Regions from separate parts of the Herbaspirillum sp. RTI4 genome, predicted to be linked through region 3. Evidence: predicted binding sites of a transcription regulator. Region 3 holds the regulator's gene; each other region holds the start of a gene.

What was found. Region 3 encodes HrcA, which represses chaperone genes, less so after heat shock. Its sites were predicted from a motif close to TTAGCACTCNNNNNNNNNGAGTGCTAA; they were not measured.
Positions count from the first base shown of each region.
Region 1: the regulator HrcA is predicted to act here: its motif matches at 2,420-2,446, upstream of RGU70_RS16315 (co-chaperone GroES).
Region 2: the regulator HrcA is predicted to act here: its motif matches at 4,416-4,442, upstream of rpoH (RNA polymerase sigma factor RpoH).

Region 1 covers NZ_JAVIWQ010000002.1:3,666,476-3,674,437, forward strand. Annotated here, with positions in the region: gene RGU70_RS16305 (hypothetical protein) at 1-11, opposite strand, end outside; gene RGU70_RS16310 (O-acetylhomoserine aminocarboxypropyltransferase/cysteine synthase family protein) at 835-2,124, shown strand; gene RGU70_RS16315 (co-chaperone GroES) at 2,572-2,865, shown strand; gene groL (chaperonin GroEL) at 2,949-4,601, shown strand; gene RGU70_RS16325 (hypothetical protein) at 5,001-5,765, opposite strand; gene RGU70_RS16330 (methionine ABC transporter ATP-binding protein) at 6,014-7,066, shown strand; gene RGU70_RS16335 (methionine ABC transporter permease) at 7,056-7,709, shown strand; gene RGU70_RS16340 (MetQ/NlpA family ABC transporter substrate-binding protein) at 7,827-7,962, shown strand, end outside.
Region 2 covers NZ_JAVIWQ010000002.1:1,097,406-1,105,367, forward strand. Annotated here, with positions in the region: gene RGU70_RS05145 (SURF1 family protein) at 1-54, shown strand, start outside; gene RGU70_RS05150 (cytochrome C oxidase subunit I) at 41-631, shown strand; gene RGU70_RS05155 (COX15/CtaA family protein) at 640-1,794, shown strand; gene cyoE (heme o synthase) at 1,794-2,690, shown strand; gene RGU70_RS05165 (SCO family protein) at 2,687-3,289, shown strand; gene rpoH (RNA polymerase sigma factor RpoH) at 3,423-4,325, opposite strand; gene ftsX (permease-like cell division protein FtsX) at 4,760-5,683, opposite strand; gene RGU70_RS05180 (cell division ATP-binding protein FtsE) at 5,680-6,363, opposite strand; gene ftsY (signal recognition particle-docking protein FtsY) at 6,391-7,416, opposite strand; gene RGU70_RS05190 (hypothetical protein) at 7,477-7,659, shown strand; gene RGU70_RS05195 (pitrilysin family protein) at 7,730-7,962, shown strand, end outside.
Region 3 covers NZ_JAVIWQ010000002.1:111,564-119,525, forward strand. Annotated here, with positions in the region: gene recN (DNA repair protein RecN) at 1-1,172, opposite strand, end outside; gene RGU70_RS00730 (NAD kinase) at 1,283-2,200, opposite strand; gene hrcA (heat-inducible transcriptional repressor HrcA) at 2,483-3,505, shown strand; gene fur (ferric iron uptake transcriptional regulator) at 3,598-4,023, opposite strand; gene RGU70_RS00745 (outer membrane protein assembly factor BamE) at 4,096-4,680, shown strand; gene dapB (4-hydroxy-tetrahydrodipicolinate reductase) at 4,685-5,491, shown strand; gene leuS (leucine--tRNA ligase) at 5,621-7,962, shown strand, end outside.

The DNA.
Region 1 (7,962 bases), 3.6 Mb from region 3:
CTCTGATGCAAGATATCCGCTCCTCACCTGCTGAAAATCGCTGAAGCACAGGGATACGTTTACATGAACATCTGACAATAATAATTCGTCGTCACTACATAACATCAAGGCACTATTATTTATTTTTAATCAACATATTTAAATAATAATATTTCCTGCAATCCATACAAATGTACGAAATCAGATGTATGTAAATTGCATTTTTGCAATTTACATACCTTTATTTAAATCACTGACTTTTATAATTACATCCCTTTTAAAAGCCTGCAAATCGACATTTACGCCCATCCATCAGGAAAGAAAACATTGCCGCTCGCCACAAAAAACACGCGCATGTTTGAATATATATTTTGAATATATAAGGAGGTGTATTTCCTTGAATTTTATTGTAATTTATTTTAGAAGCGGATAACAATTATTTTGCATTATGTTTACATATCCAAAGAGAAACAAAATAAGGAATAAAATAAATACGTCGAACTAAGTTACCAATATAAAATATATTTATTTATGAAAATATTATTTATAACAATAAAAAATTAATTATTATTTTAATAGTGCAACTGAACAGTGCGGCTAATTAAGTTTCCATTTCAATGTGAATTCCCCCTTTGCGTGGCAATCCTCTCTTAAAAAAGGCAGATTTGACAGCCAATTACGATAACCGTCTGAATCCAGTTGGCTAAAAAAGGAGAGGCTTACCACGACGAGGAAACGGCGCTGCGTCCGGCGGATAAAAAATCGGATATGGATATGCGAAATCATTCGTTCGCCGTGCCTTGATGGCTCGTTAGAGTCTTCAGGCTCTCATCCTCTTCATCGCCGAAAGATCCCATGACACAAGTCCCTCAATGGAAGTTCGAAACGCTGTCCGTGCATGCCGGCTACTCGCCTGACCCCACCACCCGAGCGGCGGCGGTGCCTATTTATCAGACGGTCGCTTTTGCTTTCGACGATACCCAGCATGGCGCCGATTTGTTTGACCTGAAGGTGCAGGGGAATATCTATTCGCGCATCATGAATCCGACCCAGGATGTGCTGGAGAAACGCGTTGCCGCCCTCGAAGGCGGTATTGCGGCGCTGGCCGTGGCATCAGGCCAGGCCGCAGTCACCTATGCCATCCAGACCATCGCTGAGGCGGGTGACAACATTGTGTCTGCTTCCACGCTGTATGGCGGTACCTATAATCTGTTCGCGCATACGCTGCCGCAGTTCGGCATTGAAACGCGCTTTGCCGATCCGCGCGATCCCGGCTCCTTTGAACAGTACATTGACGCGCGCACCAAGGCGGTCTTCATCGAGTCGATCGGCAATCCGCTTGGCAATATCACCGACATTGCCGCTATCGCCGAGATCGCCCATCGCAACGGGGTGCCGCTGATCGTGGATAACACCGTTGCCACGCCTTACCTGCTCAGACCGATCGAACATGGCGCCGACATCGTGGTGCACTCGCTGACCAAATATCTGGGCGGCCACGGTACCAGTCTGGGCGGCGCGATTGTCGACTCGGGTAAATTCCCGTGGGCAAAGCACAAGGAGCGCTTCAAGCGACTCAACGAACCGGATGTGAGCTATCACGGCGTGATTTACACCGAAGCGCTGGGAGAGGCCGCGTACATCGGCCGCGCGCGCGTGGTGCCTTTGCGCAATACGGGCGCGGCGCTTTCGCCGTTCAACAGTTTTCTGATCCTGCAAGGTATCGAGACCCTGGCGTTGCGTCTGGACAGGATCACTTCCAATGCGCTGTTGGTTGCGCAGTATTTAAAAAAGCACGCAAAAGTGAAGTGGGTCAACTATGCCGGTCTGGAAGATCATCCCGACCATGCTTTGGCTAAAAAATATTTCAACGGCAAAGCGTCCGGCATTCTGACTTTCGGGGTGCAGGGCGGCCTGACCGGGGGTGCCAAGTTCCAGGATGCGCTGAAGCTGTTTACGCGACTGGTCAATATCGGCGACGCCAAATCGCTGGCGACACATCCGGCGACAACCACGCACCGTCAGTTGTCGCCTGCCGAACTGGCCAAGGCAGGTGTCACGGAAGACACTGTGCGCCTGTCCATCGGTATTGAGCATATCGACGACCTGATCGCCGATCTGGAGCAGGCACTCAGCGCAGTCTGATCCCGCGCGACATGCGTCTTTGAGGGCGCATGTCACAACATACCCCCGCTTTCCCGCACCCAGACAGCTTGTTTTTACGCTGTGGTGTATTACCACTTCCCACGATGAATGGATTTTGCCAGCGCGTATTGCCTGCGCGGTTAAAGATCGCAGGCTCAGTGCAAGCGGCCCTGTCGGGCCTCTGCGCGGGGGTAAGCACACCCTGCGCCGCGCCCATGCGCCAGTATGCCGCTCGACACATCATTTGCCGGCAACAAAAAACGCCTCTTGAAAAAGCGGACTAGCACCCATATACTTAGCACTCGTCCAGGAGGAGTGCTAACAAATCCGCCCGGCCAAACAGCTTTTCGTGCGGCGCCTTGCTATTTTTTGTTGCTGTTTCGTCAAGTTCCATTTGCAGCACGTCGCCGCAAAACCATTTTTTTCATTCTTACTGAAGGAGCTTTTATGACTCTTCGTCCTTTGCACGATCGCGTGATCGTCAAGCGTCTCGACCAGGAAACAACCACTAAGTCCGGCATCATCCTCACCGATGCGGCAGCAGAAAAGCCAGATCAGGGCGAAATCAAGGCAGTTGGCGATGGCAAGATCCTCGACGACGGTAAAGTCCGTCCGATGGCAGTCAAGGTCGGCGACCGCGTGCTGTTCGGCAAATATTCCGGCCAGGCTGTGAAGATCGACGGCGAAGAATTGCTGGTCATGCGCGAAGAAGACTTGTTCGCTGTGGTCGAAACCAAGTAATTCAATTGGATAGCAGAGGGTCGGATTGATCCTTTTTGCTTCTTCCTTTTTGTTTCTTACATCGTATTTCTGGAGAATAAAACATGGCTGCAAAGCAAGTAATTTTTGGCGACGACGCACGTGCGAAGATCGTCAATGGCGTCAACATCCTGGCAAACGCAGTTAAAGTGACATTGGGCCCTAAGGGTCGTAACGTCGTGCTCGAACGTAGCTTCGGCGCACCGACCGTCACCAAGGACGGCGTTTCCGTCGCCAAGGAAATTGAACTGAAAGACCGTCTGGAAAACATGGGCGCGCAGCTCGTGAAAGAAGTCGCTTCCAAGACTTCCGACAACGCCGGTGACGGTACCACTACAGCAACCGTGCTGGCACAAGCCATCGTTCGCGAAGGCTTCAAGTATGTTGCCGCCGGTTTCAACCCGACCGACCTCAAGCGCGGCATCGACAAGGCTGTTACCGCCATCGTTGCTGAAGTCAAGCTGCTGTCCAAGCCAACAACGACTAACAAAGAAATCGCCCAGGTCGGTTCGATTTCTGCCAACTCCGATGCAGACATCGGCGACATCATTGCCCGCGCAATGGACAAAGTCGGCAAAGAAGGCGTCATCACTGTCGAAGACGGTAAGTCGCTGGCCAATGAACTGGACATCGTCGAAGGTATGCAATTCGACCGCGGCTACCTGTCGCCTTACTTCATCAACAATCAGGAAAAACAGATCGTTGCTCTGGAAAATCCGTTCATCCTGCTGTTCGACAAAAAAATCTCCAACATCCGTGACCTGCTCCCGGTGCTGGAACAAGTCGCCAAGTCCGGCCGCCCTCTGCTGATCATTGCAGAAGACGTCGAAGGCGAAGCACTGGCCACTCTGGTCGTCAACAACATCCGCGGCATCCTGAAGACTGCTGCAGTCAAGGCGCCTGGTTTTGGTGATCGTCGCAAGGCAATGCTGGAAGACATCGCAATCCTGACCGGCGGTCAAGTGATTGCAGAAGAAGTCGGCCTGACACTGGAAAAAGCCACTCTGGCTGAACTGGGTCAAGCAGCACGTATCGAAATCGGTAAAGAAAACACCACCATCATTGATGGCGCTGGTGAAAGCATCAACATCGAAGCACGCGTCAAGCAAATCCGCGCGCAAATCGAAGAAGCGACTTCCGACTACGACCGTGAAAAACTGCAAGAACGCGTTGCCAAGCTGGCCGGCGGCGTTGCGCTGATCCGCGTCGGTGCTGCTACCGAAGTCGAAATGAAAGAAAAGAAAGCCCGCGTTGAAGATGCTCTGCATGCAACCCGCGCTGCTGTTGAAGAAGGTGTTGTGCCAGGCGGCGGCGTTGCCCTGCTGCGCGCTCGCGCCAATGTCAAAAACCTGAAGGGCGACAACCCAGATCAGGAAGCCGGCATCAAGATCGTCATGCGCGCTGTCGAAGAGCCACTGCGTCAAATCGTGTTCAATGCAGGCGACGAGCCATCGGTCGTGATCAATGCCGTGTTGGCTGGTACAGGTAACTACGGTTACAACGCTGCTAACGGCACTTATGGCGACCTGGTGGAGCTGGGTGTTCTCGATCCAGCCAAGGTTACCCGTTCGGCACTGCAAAACGCAGCGTCGGTCGCTGGCCTGATCCTGACTACCGATGCTCTGGTTGCAGAATTGCCAGAAGACAAGTCATCCGGCGGCATGGGTGGCGGTATGGGTGGTATGGGCGGCATGGGTGGCATGGACGGCATGATGTAATGCAACGGCAAGGAAGGGATGCGGCGCTGTTGGCGTCATACTGCATCCCACCCTTGCCACCGCTTTACGTTCTGCGTGTACCTTTCGTCGCCAGAGCAGTCCGGCAAAGTACCGCACCTGCTTTTGCGACGAACGTCATACAAAAAGACAAGGCCTGCATTCGTGCAGGCCTTGTCTTTTTGTATGGGACTTACGAAAAGTCCGCTGAGGTTGTTATATTTTCTTGGCTTGCTACTTGCGCTGCCTGCGGCATTGCGCCTGTCCAGCAATCTTTTGCGTCTGCCCTGTTTTATACGCTCTTTTTTATACGCTCTATTTTATAAACTCTATTTTGTAAGTCCGGTTTTGCAAGCCATCTTGTTGCTGTTGCGGTGTCACTCATTGAGCAAAAATCCACTTTTACCTCATCGATCTAAACTCGACGGTTTCTCCCACCCGCTCGAATTGACCTAACACCGTGAACGCCTGATGCGGATCAGGCAAATCGGCCAGATCCCAAAGATGCAGCTGATATTCGTTATTCGCGTGGGAACGTCTGCTGGTAAAACGAAAATTGTCGATACTGGTATTGATGGGATACACGGTGGCGAAATTCCGAAGCGGGTAGGGAAAATCATAGGTCGCAGAGTGCTTCAGAAAGTGCATGGTCGGATCAATCAAGTATTCCGTATTGCCATCCCGGCATGCCAGAAAGACATGGTCAGGTACGCTACCGTCGCTCAAGGTCTGCGCCGCCAGAGCAAGCAACTGAACTTCATGTGGAAAGCCCTGCGCCTTGATCATGCGACCTGCCACCATGGACAGTTCCATACAGTTGCCGAGCGTGCATTTCCATGCCCCATCGGTCAATTTTTCAAACTGCTCGGCTGAATATGTCTGCTCTCCCCCATCAGGATTGACGCCTGCATCAAGACGCAAGCCGATTTGCCCCAGAATATGCTGGTCCTTGCGCGGGTGTTGGCATAACTGACTCAGGGTAGGCACGACCTGAAACTGATTGATGATGCGCGACAATGCGTAATTACCGGCGTCGAGCGGCGTAGCATTTTCCAGCTCCCTACCGAGTAAGAAGGGACTGGCGGTAGCGATACAAGGCGTAGTAACACCAGCAGGCGCTATATTGCGCGGGCGAGACGGTCCGGCAACAAAAGTCATCGGCAACATAAAGACTCCTCAAAAAAATAGATCAGGCATGCACTTTGAAGGGATGCAAGCCTCATCACTTTCATGAAGTGTTCTTCTCATACTAAGGAAGAACCATAGAAAAGCCCTGCCGCCGTACCAAAATAGCGTCGTTATACACTTCCGTTATTAACAAAGCCAAAAAAAACTGTTCCACTTATAACGCAAACAAAATAAGATACGCGATCGTTATAAAAACAATACCGGCTCGGGTAGCCTTCTCTTTTGCCATGATAGAAATTCAAGCAGTCACGCAACGCTTCAGCAACAACAGCGGCACGATCGAAGCAGTCCGCAACGTCAATCTCTCCATCCGCAAAGGCGAAATTTTCGGCATCATCGGACGCAGCGGTGCGGGAAAAAGCACGCTGGTGCGTACCATCAATTTATTGAATCGTCCCAGCAGCGGCACCATCGTGCTGGACGGACAAGATCTGACAACGCTGTCCGCCGACCAATTGCGCCAGGCGCGCCGCCAGATCGGCATGATTTTTCAGCATTTCAACCTCTTGTCCTCACGCACGGTCTACGGCAACATCGCGCTGCCGCTGGAACTGGCAGGTCTGTCGAAGGACGCCATTGCCGCCAAAGTCATGCCCTTGCTGGAACTGGTCGGCCTGACCGAGCTCAGGGATCGTTATCCGGCACAAATCAGCGGCGGCCAGAAGCAGCGCGTCGGCATTGCCCGTGCGCTGGCCAATGAGCCGAAAGTGTTGCTGTCGGACGAAGCCACCTCGGCACTGGACCCGGAAACCACCCGCTCCATCCTCGAACTGCTGCGCAAGATCAATCGCGAACTCGGCCTGACCATCGTCCTCATCACGCATCAAATGGAAGTCATCAAGGTCATTTGCGACCGCGTAGCCGTCATGGATGCAGGTGAGGTCATCGAAGAAGGTCAGGTACTCGATGTCTTCCGCGAACCGAAGCACGAAGTCACCCGCGCATTGATCGGCGACGTCATTGCCCATGAGTTGCCGCAAGGGGTGTTGGAACGTCTGCGCACACGTCTGGCGCACAACAAGGACACGGACGCCAGCGAAAACCATTTGTTCCGCCTCGCCTTCACCGGCAGCGGCGTCGATCAGCCGCTACTGTCGGAAGCGGTGCGTCGCTACAATTTCGATTTCAATATCCTGCATGGCCAGATCGATGAAATCCAGGGGCAGGCCTTCGGTTCATTAGCCATCCTGGCCAGCGGCCCGGCCGCTCATATTGCCGCTGCCGTGGCTTACCTGCGCGAACAAGGCGTCGTTGTTGAGGAGTTGAATCATGTCGTCTGAAATGCTCTCGCTGTTTATTGATTCCTTCTGGGAAACCCTGGTGATGGTCGGCATTTCGGGCCTCGTCGGCGCTCTGCTCGGCATTCCGCTGGGCATTGGCCTGCACCTGACGGCCGATAACGGCGTTCTGCCGCGTCCGCTGATTAACCGCAGCGTCGGTCTGATCGTCAATGCCGTACGCTCAACGCCGTTCATCATTTTGCTGGTAGCCGTGATTCCCTTCACTCGCTTTTTTGTCGGCACCTCCATCGGTACCGCTGCCGCCGTCGTGCCGCTGACTATCGCCGCCGCGCCCTTCATTGCCCGTCTGGTGGAAACTGCCCTGCGCGAAGTCGACCGCGGGCTGGTCGAAGCCGCGCAAGCGATGGGCGCCACCACCTGGCAAATCGTTTATAAGGTGCTGGTGCCGGAAGCGTTTGCCGGCATCGTCGCGGGTCTGACCATTACCTTCGTTAGTCTGGTCGGTTACTCGGCCATGGCCGGTGCAATCGGCGGCGGCGGTCTGGGCGATCTGGGCATACGCTACGGTTATCAGCGCTTCTTGCCGGAAGTCATGCTCACTGTGGTGCTGATTCTGATTGTGTTCGTCCAGCTGGTGCAATCGCTGGGGGATGTGCTGGTGCGCAAGTTGAGTCATCGCTAGCGCCCATCGCCATCGCCATCACCACCACGCCACGCCAATCCATTTAATTTCATTGCAGCTATCCGCTGCTTCTTATCGGGCAGCCACCCGCTGCCACCTCCACCAAAAAGGAAAACCATGAATCGTCGTCAACTCGTGCAACTGTTTACTGGCTTAGGTATCGTCGCTGCGCTCGCCGCCGCCCCGGTTCTGGCGCAGGATAAACCGATCAAGATCGGCGCCACCGGCGGCCCGCATTCTGAAATTCTGGAAC
Region 2 (7,962 bases), 990 kb from region 3:
GCGATGGCCATATTATTCTTTGTTGTGACGGGATTTCGACGTGGATCAAAATAAACAAAAAGGGCGCGGCCGCTGGTGGCTGTTGCTGATTCTGCTGGTGTGCGCAATGCCGATGATCGGTTCTTATCTCACTTACTATGTGATCAAACCCGAGGGACGGACTAACTACGGGACACTGATCGATCCACGCAACTATCCTATTCCGGCGCTCGACAGCCACTTGTTGAGCGGCGCGCCCGCATCGCTCAATGACTACAAAGGCAAATGGATCATGTTGCAGGCCGATAGCGGCGATTGCGGCGATAGTTGCCGTAACAAGTTACTGTCGTTGCGGCAACTTCGTCTGATGCAAGGCAAGGAAATGGAGCGCATTGAGCGCGTCTGGCTGATCACCGACCAAGCTCCGCTCGATACCATGGTGATGCGTGAATATGACGGCACACGGATGTTGCGTGTCGATCCCGCTTTGCTCAAGGCCTGGCTGCCGACACTGCCTGAGACGACAGTACAGGACCATATTTACCTCATTGATCCGCGCGGCAATCTGATGATGCGTTTCCCCAAGGATGCCGACCCCAATCTCATCAAAAAAGACCTGTCGAAACTGCTCAAAGCTTCCAGCATAGGATAAGTGCATATATGTTGATTCAACTTGCCGTGATGGGCATGATTGCCGCTTTGCTGCCCCTGACAATGGTCTGGATGGCGGCCGATTCCGGGAAATATCGAAAACTGGCCTCTGTCGCTTTGTTTTTGACCTTCGACCTGATTATGTTTGGCGCTTTCACCCGACTCACCGATTCCGGGCTGGGTTGCCCCGACTGGCCCGGATGCTATGGCCACTCCAATCCTCTGCTGGCGCACGCTGCCATCAGCGCCGCTCAGGAGGCGATGCCAACAGGACCGGTTACTCTGGGCAAAGCGTGGATAGAAATGATCCACCGCTATCTGGCGATGGGTGTTGGGGTGTTGATTACGGCGTTGCTGCTGAGTGGCTGGTACCGCTGGCACAAGACGCGCAAAAGCGCGGCACGTTTTTCTCCGATATTCCCAACGGTGCTGTTTTTATGTGTTTGCTTGCAAGGCGCCTTCGGTGCCTGGACCGTGACGCTCAAGTTGCAGCCGGTCATCGTCACCACGCATCTGCTGCTGGGACTGGCACTGCTGGGATTACTGACATGGCTGGTAGCGCAGCAAAGCGCGCATCGTCAAGTGACTGCGGCGGGGCGTGCGCTGGCCGTGCCGGCCTTGATTGCCGGCATCGTGCTGGTGATGCAAATTGCGCTGGGAGGGTGGGTCAGTACCAATTACGCGACGCTGGCGTGCATGGACTTTCCTCTGTGCCAGGGCGCTTTGTTGCCGCAGATGGATTTTGAAAACGGATTTACCCTGTGGCGACATCTGGGAAAAACGGCCAATGGCGACTACCTGCCGTTTCCGGCACTGACTGCCATTCATTGGGTGCACCGGACGTTCGCATTCGTGGTCATTGCGGTCATCGTCTGGGTCGCCCGGGCCGCCTTGCGTGAACCCGGTTTGCGCAGGACCGGGCAAGGTTTATTGTTTGTCATTGCCCTACAACTGACGACCGGATTGGCAACGATTTTTCTCAGCTGGCCGCTGGCGATTGCCGTCTTGCATAACGGCGGGGCGGCGGCGCTGCTGCTGCTGCTGGTCATGCTAAACTACAAGGCCAGATATGCGCCGCTCGCCGTCGGTATTGCCCCTACCGTTTTTACAGAAGATGGCCTATCGGCCTCCGCCTCCGTCCGGTCCCGCCCGGAATCAACCTGATGACCACTTTGACTGTCCCTGTTCCTAATCGTATTGCCCAATACTGGGCGCTGACCAAGCCGCGCGTGACGCAGCTGGCGGTATTTTGCGCCGTCATCGGTATGTTCCTGGCAACGCCCGATTTACCGGGGTGGCGCACTGTCTTGTTTGCGACGGCAGGGATCTGGCTGCTTGCCGGCGCGGCCTTTGCCGTCAATTGTCTGGTCGAGCGGGAAATCGATTCGCGCATGGCGCGTACTGCGCGGCGGCCGATGGCGCTCGGTGAAATTACCGTCCACCAGACGCTGATATTTTCCAGCGTCATCGGCGGTTTGGGCATGTGGATACTGTATGCGCTGGTCAATCCCTTGACCATGTGGCTGACACTCGCCACTTTCGTTGGTTATGCCGTCATCTACACCATCATCCTGAAGCCGGCGACGCCGCAGAATATCGTCATCGGTGGACTGTCCGGCGCTATGCCGCCTGCGCTCGGCTGGGCGGCGATTGCCAACGACGTGCCTATGCAGGCGTGGATTCTGGTACTCATTATCTTCATGTGGACGCCGCCGCATTTCTGGGCGCTGGCGATGTATCGGCGCGATGATTACGCCAAGTCCGGTTTGCCCATGCTGCCGATTACCCACGGCATGCAATTGACGCAGTTCCATATCTGGCTCTACACGATTGCGCTGGTGGCGACAACGATGCTGCCGTTTGCCGTCGGCATGAGTGGCTTGATTTACCTGGTGAGCGCCAGCGTGCTGGGTATCGTTTTTCTCTGGTATGCGTGGCAGATTTACCGTCACTATACGGATTTGATTGCGCGCCGCACTTTCGCTTACTCCATCATTTATTTGTCTTTGCTGTTTGCGGCCTTGCTGGTCGATCACTACTTCTTATTTCGCCTACTATGATTAAACGCTTTTCTATCTTTTCCCTGATGTTAGTTGCGCTGTTGGCTCTGGGTGCGTGCAGCCAAAAAGACGGTGAGGCCTCCGGCGCTAAGTTCAGTAATACCGATGTCACCGGACTTGCTTATGCGCGTGATTTCGCCTTGACTGACCACACCGGTAAAGCGCGCACGCTGGCTGACTTCAAAGGCAAGGCTGTTCTGATTTTCTTCGGCTATACCCAGTGTCCAGACGTCTGCCCGACAACGATGGTCGAGCTGGCTAACGTGATGAAAGAACTTGGGCCGCAGGCGGATCGGATGCAGGTCTTATTCGTGACCATTGATCCGGAGCGCGATACGCAGGCCTTGCTGGCGCAATATGTGCCAGCGTTCGATCCGCGTTTCCTGGGGCTGCGCGGAGATATGACCCAGACCGCTGCGGTAGCGAAGGAATTCAAGGTGTTTTATCAGAAAGTGCCAGGGAAAACGCCCGGAAGCTATACGATGGATCATACGGCTGGTAGTTATGTCTTCGACACCCAAGGACACTTGCGCTTGTTTGTGCGTCATGGCGAGGGGACTGCTGCTCTGGTACATGACTTGAAATTGCTACTTTCCTGATTGCTTGGTGTGACAGGTTTTCAGCATGTGTATTTATGATGTTAAAAAAGCGCCGATCTGATCAGATCGGCGCTTTTTTATTGGGAGGGCCAGCCTCGATGGTGATCGTGGCTAGGCTTTTCGACATTGCAGTTTAGGCATAAGCCTGCAATGCGCCCTTCATCTTCTTCAGTGCGACCACTTCAATTTGTCGTATGCGTTCGGCCGATACGCCGAATTCCTCTGCCAGCTCATGCAGCGTTGCTCCTGAGCCGTCATCGTTAGCCAGCCAGCGCGCCTCGACGATACGGCGTGAGCGGGCATCCAGCTTACCCAGGGCATCTTCGAGTCCTTCCGATTGAAGGCGGTCGTACTGCTTCGCCTCAAGGATTTTGGTCGGCTCAGTGGTATCCGATGAGAGATAGGCAATCGGCGCGAATTTATCGTCGTCGCCACTGTCGGTAGGGGCTTCCAGTGCGACATCCCGGCCCGACAGACGCATTTCCATTTCGATCACTTCTTCGGGCTTGACCTTGAGCATGCTTGCCAAGGCATCGACTTGCGCCGGTGTCATGGTTTCCAGGCCAGTCTTGTGGCTGCGCAAATTGAAAAACAGTTTGCGCTGCGCCTTGGTTGTGGCGACTTTAACCAAGCGCCAGTTCTTCAAAATATATTCGTGCATTTCCGCTTTGATCCAGTGCATGGCGTACGACACCAGCCGTACCCCCTGATTCGGATCGAAACGCTTGACGGCTTTCATCAGGCCGATATTGCCTTCCTGTATCAAATCGGCATGGGGCAAGCCGTAACCGAGATAACCGCGCGCGATCGACACCACCAGGCGCAAATGCGAGAGCACTAATTTTTGTGCGGCGGCAAGGTCGTTTTGCTCACTGAGGCTGCGCGCAAGAGAGATTTCTTCTTCTTGCGTGAGCATGGGCAGGCGATTGACGGCAGAGATATAGGCATCAATATTGCCCAGGCTTCCTGTGAAGCCTAAGGCCAATGCATTATTTTCAATAGTAACGGGCACTGTTTGTGCGGACGCTGCTTTCATAATTCTCCTTTAAATTCATCCGCTTAGGGGGTATGCCGATCAGCGGAGAAAAAACAAATTCCATTGAAATGGAAATGCTGTGCAAATATTTTAGCACTCGTACACGGCGAGTGCTAATCGGAATTTGCGAAGGGCGCGATAGGCGGACTATATCTTCGAGCGCTGCCAACAAATATCAGAGGAAGCCAGTGCTCGGCGCAAGCTCAGGGTCGGTTGTCCGTTGTGCTCGAGTGGGGCGGCGTTCTTACTAAGCTTGCGCCACTAATTCAGAGGACCCTGGGAGGTGCAGACATGAATAATTGCCACAATTGACCACGGCGAGTGACAAAACAGAGCGTAAGAGTACATATTGCCACTCAAAGTTGCTTGTATCGTCCTGATTTCTGTAACAAAGTGTGATTAGAGGGGTTTGTCGGGGTTTATCGCCCCATTTTCTACTGAAGACGGCGCAAATGCCGTCGCACTGACAGCATTGCACCTAGTAGCCCGAGCAAAGCGCTGACAGCCAACAGGCCAAGAGATGGCCACAGACTCAGCGGGGCCAGGCGGAATTCGGAGCCATACAAATAAGCAAACTCAGCAATCGTCTGATTCAGCGGCAGCAAACTCAGCGCCACGGCACCCAGCCCGAGGACGCCAGCGGCGAGTCCCAGCAGGGCGCCGGTATAGTAAAACGGTCTATGGATAAAGGCATCGGTGGCACCGAGCAGACGCGAGACTTCGATTTCTTCGTATTGCGTCAAAACTTGCATACGGATCGTATTGAAAACCACGGCGACCACCGCCAGACTCAGCGTACCGCCCAGAAACAGCAGCAGCATCCGCAAAATCCGCAGCAGAGCCGCCAGCCGCTTGACCCATGCCGAATCGATTTGTACGGAATCAATATGTGGCAAGGCTTGCAATTGATCGGCAATCAGATCGACGCGGGCGGCATCCATCGCATTACGCAAACCGGTCAGCCGCACCACATAGCTATCCGGCAAGGGATTGCCGCCCAGCGTCGTCAGAACGCTACTGAGGCCGGTTTTTTTCTTGAGCGCGTCGAAGGCTTTTTCGCGCGGGATGAATTCTGCGCTGCCGAGCATGTCGTTGTGTTGCAGCAGTTCGTCAATCTGCCCGGCCATCGCCAGCGCAGCGGAGCGGGGCGCATCCATCTTGAGAAACACGCTAAGCTCAGGTTCGACCGATAACTGTTCGGATACCGGACGGATATTTTCCAGCAAAGTCAGTCCGGCACAGGGCAAGGCCAGCGCAATCGCGACCACCAGTACGTTAAGGAAAAAATTACCCGGCGCGCGCGACAAGTGACCGAAGGCATCACTGAGCGCAAACGCATGTTGTCTCAGCCAATTCATGGCGTCCCCTGCACAGGCTGACCATGCCAGCCGTCAACGACCTGACCACGGTCCAGATAAACGATGCGCTCAGCCCCGGCCAGGGTGTACTCGTCATGCGTTGAAATCAGGCAAGTCACGCCGGCAACATGGAACGATTTAATCGCATCGAGGACTTTATCGGCATTTTCCCGATCCAGATTGGCCGTCGGCTCATCGGCCAGAATGATTTGCGGCCGGTTGACGATGGCGCGGGCAATGGCCGCACGTTGTTGCTCGCCGCCGGACAAGGTGAGCGGCGGTGCCAACGCCAGATCAAGCAAGCCGACCCGGTCGAGCGCAGCGCAAGCGCGTTTTTCGGCCTCACTGCGCGAAGCGCCGGTCACGATCAGCGGCAGCATCACATTATGCAAAATATCGCGATCAGGCAGCAGCCGTTGCTGCTGCAATATCAAACCCAGCTTGCGGCGCAGATAGGGCAGGCCGGAAGGTTTCAGTGCGTTGATGCTTTGGCCATTGACGGTTAACTGTCCGCTGCTAGGGCGCTCAATTGCCGCAATCATCTTGAGCAGAGTCGATTTCCCCGCCCCAGAGGGCCCGGCCAGAAACACCAGCTCGCCGCGGGCGATCGACAGCGTGACGTCGCTCAGCGCAAACACGTCTGCGGCATAGCGTTTGGAGACGGCGGCAAATTCAATCATGGGGGATAGTCCTGATTTTCACCGGGTTCAATTGAGCAGCGCATCGACAAAGTCGGCGGCATTGAACGGCTGTAAGTCTTCGATGGCTTCACCGACACCGATGAAATACAGCGGAATCGGCCGCGCCCGGGCAATCGCCGCCAGCACGCCGCCTTTTGCAGTGCCGTCGAGCTTGGTAATGATCAGTCCGGTCAGGCCGAGAGCGTCATCGAAAGCCTTGACCTGCGCCAGCGCGTTCTGACCGGTATTGCCATCGATCACGAGCAGAATTTCGTGCGGCGCGCCATCCAGTCCCTTGCCGATCACGCGTTTGATTTTTTTCAATTCTTCCATCAGATGTAACTGGGTCGGCAAGCGACCGGCGGTATCGATCATCACCACATGCGTGCCGCGTGCCTGCGCCGAATGCACGGCATCGAAGGCCACCGCCGCCGGATCGCCCGATTCCTGGGCGATTACCGCGACATTGTTACGCTCGCCCCAGATGGTCAGCTGTTCGCGCGCAGCGGCGCGGAAGGTGTCGCCTGCGGCCAGCAGCACCGATTGCCCATGCGCCTGCAAATGCTTGGCCAGTTTGCCGATGGAGGTCGTCTTGCCCGCGCCATTGACGCCGGCAATCATCATGACCAACGGCCGGTGTTGTTCCAGCACCAGCGGTTTTTGCAGCGGCATCAATAATTCGAGCAACAGTGTGCGCAACGCCGTTTTGACCTGCTCTGGCTGCGTCAGTTTTTCATCACGCACCTTGACGCGCAATGCGGCCAGCAGATCGCCGGTCGCATCGATGCCTGCATCGGACACCAGCAAAGCCGATTCCAGTTCTTCAAACAGGGCATCGTCAATCCGGGTGCCGGTAAACAGCGTGGTCAGATTGCCGGAAGTTTTCGCCAGACCGGATTTGAGGCGGGTCACCCATGAACGTTTTTGCTCGGGCGTCACGACATCGGGTGCAGGGGCAGAGGTCGGCGCGGGAATGGGCTCAGACGTGGTTACGGCTAGATCCGGGTTGGAGGGGGTGTCAACAGGGGGTTTTTTCTTGAAAAAACTAAACATCGGCGATAGTGTGAAATAAACCGGTTAGCAATCGGGCCCCGGCAAACGCAGGCCGGTGCAATGAGCAGGTACAATCCCGTGCAACCAAGACCCGCCACGCAGAACGATGACATGGCAGCTGTCGAGGTGGCAGAGGCAGCAGAGGCGGCCGAACTTGCATTCGATGTGGTGATCATGCCGTCGCCGGCAATAACAGGCGAGCCAGTCAACGAAGCAGTCGATCACAGCGCCGGTTTCCCGTAGGGCCGCGCACAGCAAACAGCAGTGCGCAGTGTAAAGTAGCGCAATCCCGCATTCTATCAGAGCCATGCCCATGAAATTGAACATCCTCCGCAGTATCTTGAGTGCCTGTTTGCTCGCTCCGCTAATGGCCGCACATGCCGCGCCGACACATGAATTCATGTTGTCGAACGGCATGAAAGTGATTGTGCTGGAAGACCACCGCACACCTGCCGTCACCCAGATGCTCTGGTACAAGGTCGGAGCAATTGACGAAGTCAACGGCCGCACCGGTCTGTCGCATGCGCTGGAACACATGATGTTCAA
Region 3 (7,962 bases):
GCGAATTTCCCGCCGACCATGCTCAGCTCCTGCATGGCCGCTGTCACGGCTGTGCCAAAAACCACTGCCGCCTTGGTACGCGCGACAGACAGCGTCTTCGCCAGCGCCAGATAGTTTTTCTTCAGTTGCGCTTCCTGCGCGCGCAGGGCTTCCAGATCGCTGGCGTCGGCCAGCGCCAGCCATTGCGCTTTCAATAGTTCGAATTGCTGCGCCAGTTGCTCGGGCTCGATACGCAAGCGACGCGCCGTAGCGTGCAGTACTTGCATCCGTCCTTCGACTGCCTGCAAGCGCTGCGGATCGAGTTCCACGCGGCCGAGGTAATCGTTGAGTGCATATACGGCTTCCTGCAATTGAATCCGCGCCGGTTCCAGTACTTCCAGCACCGGCTTGAGTCCGTCGTCGAGTTCGCTCAGCCGGCTCAGCTTCTGACTCAGCGCGGCGACGCGCGACAACAGCGGCGCTTCAGTCTCGGAAATTTCGTCCAGCGCCTGCTGCGCGCCCTCGATCAGACTAGCGGCGTGCGACAGGCGACTATGCTCGTTGCTGACCTCGACCCACTCGCCCGGTTGAGCGGCCAGCGTGCGCAATTCGCTCACTTGCCATTCCAGCCGTTCGCGCTCCAGCAGCATGCTTTTGGCGTCATTTTCGAATTCTTCGCGCTGCCGCGTCACGGTGCGCCAGGCTTTGTAGGAGGCCGCCAGGGTCCGGGTCTGTTCCAGCAAGCCCGCTTGACTATCGAGCAGCAAGCGTTGCGCATCCGTCTTGAGCAGCGACTGATGTGCGTGCTGACCGTGGATATCGACCAACAGCTCACCCAGTTCGCGCAATTGGGTTGCCGTAGCCGCCACGCCGTTAATGAAGGCACGGGAACGGCCGGCATTGTCGATCACTCGCCGCAGCAACACGCCGCCATCCTCATCGGCAAAATCATGGGCCTGCAACCAGTCGGCAGCGGCACCGGCAGCGCCGAAATCGGCAGTGATATCAGCGCGGGTCGCGCCTTCGCGCACCACGCTGGCGTCGCCGCGACCGCCCAGCGCCAGCGCCAAGGCATCGATCAGGATCGATTTACCGGCGCCGGTTTCGCCGGTCAGTACAGAAAAACCGGCGCTGAATTCCAGCTCAAGGGCATCGACGATGACGAAGTCACGAATGGCTAAGGTACGCAGCATGGGATCTACCATCACAAACAAAAATGAAAAAGGGGAGGCGGCGCAGGGGGCGTCGCCGATGACAGCGGCATAGTGTACGTCAGCGCTGCGTGCGCGTCAGGGACCGCCGCTTAGCGCAGATTCCCTTCGATGGAAGGGTATTCGTTCCAGTGTAGCTTCTGACGCAGGGTGTCGTAATAGCTCCAGCCTTGCGGATGCAGGAAAGTCACCGTGTGCGCCGAACGACGCACGGCAATCCGGTCGCCGAGTTGCAGGCTGGCAAACGATTGCATGTCGAAATTGACGCTGATGTCGCGGCCACCGGCAATTTCGATCACGATTTCGCTGCTGTCAGGCACGATGATCGGCCGGTTCGACAGTGAATGCGGCGCAATCGGCACCAGCGCGATGCCTTGCAGGCGCGGATGCAAAATCGGCCCGCCGCCCGATAAAGCATAGGCCGTGGAGCCGGTGGGCGTGGCCACAATCAAGCCATCGGAACGCTGGTTGTACATGAAGCGGCCATCGACGCTGACGGTCAGTTCGGCCATACCGGCTCCGCTGCCGCGCGACACGACAACATCGTTAAGCGCCAGCGCCTGGAAAATGCTGACACCGTCACGCAATACCGAGGCTTCCAGCAGCGTGCGGGATTCGGACTCGACCTTGCCTTCCAACATTTCGGCCAGCACCGGGATCATGCCTTCAAGGGGAATATCGGTCACGAAACCCAGCCGACCCAGGTTAATCCCGATCAGCGGTACCGAGTAAGGCGCAAGTTGGCGGGCAATACCGAGCATCGTACCGTCGCCGCCGACGACAATGGCAACATCCGCCAGATGGCCGATTTGCGCCGGAGTGGCGGCTTGAAGACCCGCACGCTGAACATGTTGCGCGGTATCGGTTTCAAATAAAACGGTATGGCCGCCTGCTTCCAGGAAATCGGCAATCTCGGTCAGCGATTGCCCGATACCAGCGGCAAGATATTTAGCAACGATGGCAACGGTTTGCGGCAACAGTGTCTCGGCGGGCAATTTAAGCGGCCACATGCGGACTCCATGAAAGAAGGTAGATGAAAGCGGTAGGTGAAATCAGATTGGAGGCAAGTACAACGGTGCGGCGATTAGACCATAGTTTGCGCGCTATCCCAACAGCGATATGCCGCCGCCTGCGATATGACCAGCCCGCCACGCAAAACTATTGCCGCCAGATAAAAATCTGGCATTGAAATGCCGCCGCCTGCGCGACGAATCGCGATTTATCCGCATTTGCTAACAGGCAATGCCATATTCCAGCTAGCACGGAACGCCCCTGATCGTTAGAATATGGCCATGCAACTTGATACCCGCGCACAAACCCTGCTCAAAGCTCTGATCGAGCGCTATATTGCCGATGGCCAACCCGTTGGATCGCGCGCGCTCTCCAAAATTTCGGGGCTGGAATTATCTCCGGCGACCATTCGCAACGTCATGGCCGATCTGGAGGACATGGGATTCGTCGCCAGCCCGCACACTTCGGCTGGGCGGGTACCCACACCGCGCGGCTACCGGATTTTTGTCGACACTTTGCTGACGGTGGGGGTCATCGATGAAAGCGCCCTCGAATCAAAGATGCAAACGCGCCCGGGCGACAACTCCCCGCAAAAGATCATTACCCATGCGGCTCAGGTGCTGTCGTCGCTGTCGCAATTCGCCGGCGTAGTGCTGACGCCGCGTCGCGAATCGGTATTTCGCCAGATCGAATTTCTGCGCCTCTCCGAAAAACGTATTTTGCTGGTCATCGTCAGTCCCAACGGCGATGTGCAAAACCGCCTGCTGCTGACCGACGCCGATTACACGCCCTCGCAGCTGGTACAGGCCGCCAATTACATCAATCAGCATTACGGCGGACTCAGCTTCGATGATGTCCGCGCTCGCCTGCAACATGAATTACGCCTGTTGCGCGACGATATGACGCGCCTGATGCAGGCAGCGGTCGAGGCCGGCAGCGATGCCATGATCGACGATGCCGACGACATGATCATTTCCGGCGAACGCAACCTGTTGAGCGTGGCCGACCTGTCGTCGAACATGACTTCGCTGCGCAAACTGTTTGATATGTTCGAACAGAAAACCGGTCTGATGCAGTTGCTTGACACTTCCAGCAAGGCCACCGGCGTGCAGATTTTCATCGGCGGCGATTCGCAACTGGTGCCGATGGACGACATGAGCATCGTCACCGCCGCCTATGAAGTCAACGGCAAGATCGTCGGAACGCTGGGAGTGATCGGGCCGACGCGCATGGCGTATGAGCGTGTGATTCCGATTGTGGAGATCACCGCCAAACTGCTATCGAATGCCTTGAGTCATCATTGAGTCATCACTGAGTCATCACTGAGGCGACTGCCTCTCTGTGCGGACTGCCGGTGCGCCTGTGCAAATCAAGGGGAGGGGGCGGGAGGGGATAACTACTTTTTCCGGCTCTTGCAATCGAGGCAATGCCCGTACAGCGCCAGCGCATGATCGACGATATCGAAGCCATGGTCCTGCGCAATCTGGATCTGGCGTTTTTCAATTTCTTCGTCATAAAATTCTTCGACCTTGCCGCATTCCAGGCACACCAGATGATCGTGGTGGCTGCCTTCGTTCAGTTCGAACACGGCCTTGCCGGTTTCGAAATGATTGCGCTGCAGGAGGCCTGCCTGCTCGAACTGCGTCAGTACCCGGTAGACAGTCGCCAGACCGACGTCAAGATTATCCCCCAGCAGAATTTTGTAGACGTCTTCGGCGCTCAGATGACGCACTTCGGTGTTTTGGAAAATTTCCAGGATTTTCAAGCGCGGCAGCGTCGCTTTGAGTCCGCTGGCCTTGAGTTCTGAGGGATTGTTAGGCATGTTTTGGTCGCGCTCCGGTTATCTGCTTTATGATATGTCTTTTACCCAAATTGCTCAATCACTGAGATTCTCATGCGCCTGCTGCCCTTCCCTCACGCCACCCGTACCGAAACCGTCCGCCGCACCTTGCGCCGCGCCGTCGCGCTGAGCGCGCTCTGCGCAGGCTTCGCCCTGCTCGCCGGCTGCGCATCGAAATCTGCCTCCGTGGCTGACGCCAGCAATGGCAACGGCGACGCCACCTCCAGCTTGCAAATCGTCAGAAACGGTAGCCTGTTCGGATTTCTGAAGCCGTATCGAGTCGATATTCAGCAAGGCAATTTCGTATCCCAAGAGATGGTCGCGCAGCTACGCCCTGGCATGTCGCGTGATCAGGTGCGCTTTGTAATGGGTACGCCCTTGCAGGTCGACCTGTTCCATGCCAACCGCTGGGATTACGATTTCCGGCTGGCCAAAGGCAATGGCGAACTGATCCAGAGCCGCATTACCGTTTTCTTTAAAGATGAATTGCTGGAACACTACGACGGCGGCACCAACCTGCCGACCGAAGCCGAATATCTGGCGCTGATCGCCGGCTCTCAGGCGGGTGCCGTACCAAGATCGCCTGAGCAACGGCCTGGATCCGGGCCCTCTTCCACGCCCGCACCGGTCGGGAAATAAAAGCATGAGTCAACTGAAAATCGCCGTGGCCGGCGCTTCCGGCCGCATGGGTCGCATGCTCATCGAAGCCATCCAGGAAGCCAGCGATACCGTGCTGACCGGCGCGCTGGACGTTCCCGGCTCATCAAGTCTGGGCAGCGATGCGGCCGCCTTTCTGGGCAGCCCGGCAGGCGTTCTCATCGAATCCGATCTGGCGCGTGGACTGCAAGGCGCGCAAATCCTGATCGACTTCACCCGTCCCGAAGGCACGCTGGAACACCTGCGCTACTGCGCCGAGCACGGCATCAAGATGGTCATCGGCACCACCGGTTTCGATCAGGCTGGCAAGGATGCCATCGCCGCTGCCGCACAAAAAACGGCCATCATGCTCTCGCCTAACATGAGCGTCGGCGTCAACGTCACGCTCAAGTTGCTGGAAATGGCCGCCAAAAGTTTCGCTGAAGGCTATGACATTGAAATCATCGAAGCCCATCATCGCCACAAGATTGATGCGCCCTCCGGCACAGCGCTGAAAATGGGCGAAGTAATTGCCGATGCGCTCGGCCGCAATCTTGACGACGTCGCCGTCTACGCCCGCGAAGGGATCACCGGCGCACGCGACCCCTCCTCCATCGGTTTCGCGGCCATCCGCGGCGGCGACATCGTGGGCGACCACACCGTGCTGTTTGCCGGCATCGGTGAACGCATAGAAATCTCGCACAAATCCTCCAGTCGGGTCACTTACGCACACGGCAGCCTGCGCGCCGCGCGTTTCCTGGCAGACAAATCCAGCGGCCTGTATGACATGCAGGACGTACTGAATCTGAAATAAGCGTCTAAATAACCGCCTGTCGCAGCACGGACAGCTCCTGACCGCCCGCGGCTTGCCCGGGCGTCGCCGTTTCATGGGCGACGAGCCAGTATAATGGCCGGTTTCCACACCACTTTCGCCTCATCCTCCATGCAAGATAAATATCTCCCCGCCGAAGTCGAACACCTCGCGCAGCAACACTGGACCGCCATCGACGCCTACAAGGCCGTCGAACACGCGCAAGACAAGAACGGCCAGCCGAAAAAGAAATTCTTCGCCTGCTCGATGCTGCCGTATCCGTCCGGCAAGCTGCACATGGGGCATGTGCGCAACTACACCATCAACGATGTGATGTATCGCTACATGCGCATGCGGGGTTATAACGTCCTCATGCCGATGGGCTGGGATGCCTTCGGCATGCCGGCGGAAAACGCCGCCATGGCCAACAACGTGCCACCCGCGCAATGGACCTACGCCAACATCGCGGCGATGAAAAAGCAAATGGAGTCCATGGGACTGGCCATCGACTGGTCGCGAGAAATGACCGCCTGCACGCCGGAATACTACCAATGGAACCAGTGGATGTTCCTGAAGATGCTCGAGCGCGGCATCATTTACAAAAAGACCGGCACCGTCAACTGGGATCCGATCGACAAGACCGTCCTGGCTAACGAACAAGTTATTGACGGTCGCGGCTGGCGCTCCGGCGCGCTGATCGAAAAGCGCGAAATCCCGATGTACTACGCCAAGATCACCGACTACGCCGAAGAATTGCTGGCGCACGTCGACAGCAAACTGCCCGGCTGGCCGGAGCGGGTACGTCTGATGCAAGCCAACTGGATCGGCAAATCGACCGGCGTGCGCTTCGCCTTCCCGCATGACATCCAAGAGGACGGCCAGGCCGTCGGCGACGGCAAATTGTGGGTATTCACCACCCGCGCCGATACCGTCATGGGCGTCACTTTTTGCGCCGTCGCACCAGAACATGCGCTGGCCACACTGGCCGCGCGCACCAATCCCGCACTGGCCGCCTTCATCGCCGAATGCAAAACCGGCAGCGTCATCGAAGCCGACATGGCGACGATGGAAAAGAAGGGTATGCCAACCGGTCTGTCCGTCACGCATCCACTGACCGGCCAGCAGGTCGCCGTCTGGGTCGGCAATTACGTCCTCATTACCTATGGCGACGGCGCAGTCATGGGCGTACCGGCGCACGACGAACGCGATTTCCTCTTCGCCAAGAAATACGACTTGCCGATCCGTCAGGTGGTCGATGTCCCCGGCAAAACCTATTCCACCGACGCCTGGCAGGAATGGTATGGCGACAAGGAAAACGGCCGCATCACCGCCTCCGGCAAATACGACGGCATGGATTATCCGACCGCCGTCGCTGCCATCGCCGCCGATCTGGCCGCGCTCAATCTCGGTGAAAAGAAGATTACCTACCGCCTGCGCGACTGGGGCATCTCGCGCCAGCGCTATTGGGGCACGCCTATCCCCATCATCCATTGCCAGGACTGCGGCGACGTCCCGGTGCCGGAAAAAGACCTGCCCGTGATTCTGCCGGAAGACTGCGTGCCTGATGGCAGCGGCAACCCGCTCAACAAGCATGAGCAATTCCTGCACGTCGACTGCCCACGCTGCGGCAAACCGGCGCGACGCGAAACCGACACCATGGACACCTTCGTCGATTCGTCCTGGTATTACATGCGCTACACCTCGCCCGGCAGCTCGCAGTCCATGGTCGATGCCCGCAACGATTACTGGATGCCGATGGATCAGTACATCGGCGGTATCGAACACGCCGTGCTGCATCTGCTGTACGCCCGCTTCTGGACCAAGGTCATGCGCGACTTCGGTCTGGTCAGTTTCGACGAGCCATTCACCAACCTGCTCACGCAAGGCATGGTGCTCAACGAAACCTATTACCGCGAAGAAAGCAACGGCAAAAAAATCTGGTTTAACCCGGCCGACATCGAACTGAGTTTCGACGACAAGGGCCGTCCGCTGACCGCGCTGCTGAAATCCGACGGCCAGCCAGTGCATATTGGCGGCACGGAGAAAATGTCGAAGTCGAAAAACAACGGCATCGACCCGCAAGCGCAAATCGACCAGTACGGTGCCGATACTGCCCGCCTGTTCACCATGTTTGCCTCGCCGCCGGAACAAACGCTGGAATGGTCGGGGGCCGGCGTCGAAGGCGCGCACCGCTTCCTGCGCCGGGTATGGGCGTTTTCCCACGCGCATGCCGCCCGCATCGCTGGCGCTGACGCGCTCGATCGCAGCAAACTGAACGACGCGCAAAAATCGCTGCGTCGCGACGTGCACCGCATCCTGCAACAAGCCGACCACGATTTGCAGCGCATCCAGTACAACACCGTGGTCTCCGCCACGATGAAAATGCTCAACACGCTGGAAGCCGCCAAACTGGACGACACCCCGGTATCGAACGCGTTGCTGGCGGAATCGCTGTCGATTTTCTTGCGCCTGCT